Regions from separate parts of the uncultured Alteromonas sp. genome, predicted to be linked through region 1. Evidence: predicted binding sites of a transcription regulator. Region 1 holds the regulator's gene; the other holds the start of a gene.
What was found. Region 1 encodes FNR, which switches genes on or off when oxygen is low (the NO sensors DNR and NnrR bind a similar motif). Its sites were predicted from a motif close to TTGATCTAGATCAA; they were not measured.
Positions count from the first base shown of each region.

Region 2: the regulator FNR is predicted to act here: its motif matches at 1,110-1,123, upstream of atpD (F0F1 ATP synthase subunit beta).

Region 1 is NZ_CAXBMP010000012.1:103,152-105,363, forward strand. Features, by position in the region: gene AAC006_RS11310 (sulfite exporter TauE/SafE family protein) at 1-556, shown strand, start outside; gene fnr (fumarate/nitrate reduction transcriptional regulator Fnr) at 607-1,347, shown strand; gene uspE (universal stress protein UspE) at 1,445-2,212, shown strand, end outside.
Region 2 is NZ_CAXBMP010000001.1:155,463-157,674, forward strand. Features, by position in the region: gene atpD (F0F1 ATP synthase subunit beta) at 1-1,011, opposite strand, end outside; gene AAC006_RS00710 (YceK/YidQ family lipoprotein) at 1,526-1,798, shown strand; gene AAC006_RS00715 (hypothetical protein) at 1,934-2,143, shown strand.

The DNA of each region.
Region 1 (2,212 bases):
GCCAAGTAATGAACCGGCATTACCCTACACCCTTGCCTATAATTTTGGCCGTATCCTCAGCTACACATTAGCCGGCGCTATTACAGGCGCTGTCGGCCAAATGGCCACCGAGTTTGTGCCTATTGCTAAACCCGTTTTATCTTTGATTAGTGGCGTTATGCTGCTGCTATTAGCGTGTTATTTGGGAAAGTGGTGGCAAGGCTTGAATTATATTGAAGCTATGGGACGCGGCTTATTTAAAGCTATTCAGCCAATATCTAAACGATTTCTTCCATTCAAAAGCCCGGTTTATGCACTACCCTATGGTTTTATATGGGGCTGGCTACCCTGCGGGTTGGTCTATTCCACGTTAACGTGGTCATTAGCATCGGGGTCGGCCGTTGACGGCGCTGCCATCATGTTATTTTTTGGGTTAGGTACTCTGCCCACTTTGTTAGCTGCAAGCGCAGGTAGCCAGTACCTAATAGCTGGTTTTAGGCACCCCGTGGTAAGACAATGCTTTTCCGTAATAGTGGCTATTTACGCTCTCTTTTTAATTTATGCAGCAATTTCATAAACAAAAGAGTAAGATTAATATTAAGTCGACCCTATTTATAGTTTGAACCTATGAGCAAAGGAAGCCAATTCTCAATTCATTGTCAAAATTGCAGTTTCAGCCACTTGTGTTTGCCCGTTGCGCTAAACAAGACTGAGATTGAATCTTTAGATGATATTATTGAGCGAAAGAAACCCCTTCACAAGAGTGATTTGCTGGTAAAGTCGGGAGATAAATTCAACTCTCTTTACGCAGTACGCACGGGCTCTTTTAAGTCTTTCGTCACCAATTCAGATGGTGAAGAGCAGATTACAGGTTTTCACTTCCCTGGCGATATTATCGGCTTCGATGCCTTACGGGAAAATAAGCACCAAAGTTATGCTCAGGCATTAGAAACCGCCATGGTGTGCGAATTACCGTATGAAACGCTTGATGAAATGTCGGTTCAATTTCCTAAGTTAAGACATCAAATAATGAGTTTTATGAGTGCGGAAATTAAACAAGATCATGATCTCATGATGTTGCTTAATAAACGCTCAGCGGAAGAACGTCTATTGTATTTCCTCTCTCAGCTTTCTCAACGTTTCGAAGAACGTGGATTTTCAAATAAAGAATTTCACCTAACCATGACTCGAAATGAAATTGGGAACTATCTTGGTCTAACTATTGAGACCATTAGCCGCCTGTTAAGCCGTTTTCAAAAAGAAAATATTATCCAAGTGGACGGTAAACTCATCACTATTTTAGATTTTGATGAGATGTCACAACGTTTAACGTCTGTGGTTGCACCTAATATCGCCTGTAATAGCTAATCTTCAAAGCTTTTGATCTAAAACAAGTTACGTAATAGCAAATAGGTATTACACTTAAATTGTAGCAACCAAAATTCTGACTATGTTTGGAGGGGTTATGATTAAGTATGAGCGTATTTTAGCGGTTATTGAAGCCGATAGAGAAACCCAACCTGCGCTTAGCCGTGCATATGAACTTGCCAAAAAGACAGGTGCCTCTGTCACCGCCATGCTGGTGGTTTACGACTTATCTTACGATATGACAACCATGCTTAGCCCTGATGATCGTGAAGCCATGCGTGATGCGGTCACTAAAGAACATGCTGGATGGTTGAAAAAAACTTTAGACGACTTAGGTTTTTCTAAAACAGATATAGTTGTGGAATGGAACAACCGTGCCTTTGAAGCTGTGGTGCATTATGTCATCGACAACAGTATAGATTTAGTGGTAAAAGCAACTAAGCGCCATGACGATTTAGCTTCTGTTATTTTTACTCCTACAGACTGGCATCTACTTAGAAAATGTCCCTCCCCCGTATTATTGGTTAAAGATCATGAATGGCCTGAAAATGGTGAAATTATTGCCGCGGTAAATGTAGGCAGTGAAGACGACGAGCATGCCTTACTTAACGACAAAATCACGGTGATTGCTAACGATTATGCCGCGCTGCTCAGCGGTAACGTAAATTTGGTAAACAGCTACCCAGCTACGCCGCTAAATATTGCTATTGAAGTTCCTGAGTTTGACCCAGACACATACAACAACGCGGTAAAGCATCATCACGAACTTGAGATGAACACACACAGCGAGAAGTATGCTATCGATAGTAAGCGCTGTTATGTGAAGGAAGGCCTTCCTGAAAAAGTCATTCCAAAGATAGCCAAA
Region 2 (2,212 bases), on a different contig from region 1:
CTGCAACGGATCGACGGCAGGATAAAAGCCTTCACTAGCGCGTTTGCGTGATAGTACTAAGGTTGCTGATAGGTGAGAAAAAGTATGCACCGCTGCTGGATCGGTAAAGTCATCAGCAGGTACATAGACTGCTTGAATAGACGTAATGGCACCGTTTTGTGTATTGGCGATACGTTCTTCTAAACTTGATAATTCAGTGCCGAGGGTGGGTTGGTAACCCATTCGTGATGGCATTTGGCCCATTAGGCCAGACACTTCAGAACCCGCTTGAATAAATCGAAATATGTTGTCGATGAGTAATAGCACATCTTTCTTTTCGTCATCACGAAAGTACTCAGCCATGGTTAGCGCGCTGTGACCTATTCTAAAGCGGCTTCCAGGAGGTTCGTTCATTTGCCCGAATAGCATAACCATGTTGTCTAACACTCCAGCCTGTTTCATCTCGCGATAAAGCTCTTCACCTTCTCTGCAGCGTTCGCCTATACCGCAAAATATACTTACGCCTTGTTGGTGGCTTACCATGTTGTGGATCATTTCGGTAAGCAAAACGGTTTTGCCCACGCCAGCGCCACCAAATAGACCCGCTTTTCCGCCTCGCTCAAGCGGACACAGAACATCAACGATTTTGATGCCGGTTTCAAATATCTGTAGCTGGCTGGAAATACTAACAAGGGGAGGAGGGGATTGATGAACGCTGCGCCGCTCTGTGTTATTAATAAAGGGTTTGCCATCAATAGCTTCACCAAACACATTGAACATTCTGGTGAGTATTGAAGGACCAACGGGCACTTTTAACGGGCCTTGTGAACTTTTCACTACCATACCGCGAGCTAAACCCTGGGTAGGTGTTAGCGCAATAGTGCGTACTTTTTCTGCCGAGAGTTGAGAAGCCACTTCTAACGTTATTTTACCGTCATTAGCGTAAATGATGGTGTGGATGTCTGGCAGTTGATTAGTAAAACGGATATCAACAATACTCCCTCTTACCGCCACAATAACGCCAACATGCATCGCATCTATTTGTTCTTTGGTTGAATGTGTCACTTGATGCTCGCTCAATAAAAGATGCTATCACACCAATAGAATACGCCGTTTATTTATTGAACAATTTGACCTTTATCAAACATTTTGAATGTTTGATTTAAATTCACACCCATTCAAATATAAATCTACATTGAATTTGAGTATGAACTTCAGGCGGTGGTAACATAAGACAATAAGTATGGCTCATGCCTTTGTCGTGAATTTTAGTCGGGTATCTTAATCGGGTATTGGGCCGGGCAATGATACCCCTCATTACCGTTCGCTACTGTGATCGGTGATTAATAGTATCGGTGAACAATGGACCCGTTGTTGGATGGAATCGCTGATGAATGGTACCGTTGATGGATAAAACCGTTGATCAATGAAACTCTTGATGAAATCAGCATTAGTTTGATAATGCTTACTTAATAAATGGAATTAGTAGTATATGAAAGTTTTACCTCTCGTCATCTTATCTTTAGCATGTTGCTCTTGTGCGACTGTGAAAACAATTTCTCCTGACAACAACCATGTTCAAATTGAACATCAAGGTAAGAAAAGTTACTGCGAAGAAATACCTCGTGTATATAGTGGTTTTTCATACAATATATGTTTGTTAAACGGTGAACCAAGCCGACGTGAAAATATCGGTTCTACGTTTGGGAATGTCCCTTTCTTTGTTATTGATGCAGCGTTTTCTATTGTGGCTGACACTATTGTTATTCCATACACCGCAGTACAACAGATAGATAAAGGCAGCATTAACGTTAACTAAACTACACTTTCACTCGCTTCTTTATCGTTTAGCTCCTCGTGTAAAAATATTCAACTTTACGTAAAGGCGATGGTAAGACGTCCATCGCCTCCGCTAAGGTTGATTTTACCAAGATGATAAAATGGAACGCTTGTTATGAATATTAATGCGACATTGTTTGGGCAAGTTATTGTTGTATTTGCTTTACTCATGGCTGCGCTTGGCTATTACTTAGGGAAGCGAAAAACCCGATCGCCTAATCTTACCGCAGTCGTAGCGTTCTTTTCTGCACTCGTGCCGCCGTTAGCAATTATATTGCTAATCGTACTGGTACTAAAAAACGATGTGAAAACGTCAAAAACATAACCTTGGATTAACGAAGCATGCCCGCTAAAGCTTTCGTTTAGCGCAATTTAGTAGCACCAACTTATACGC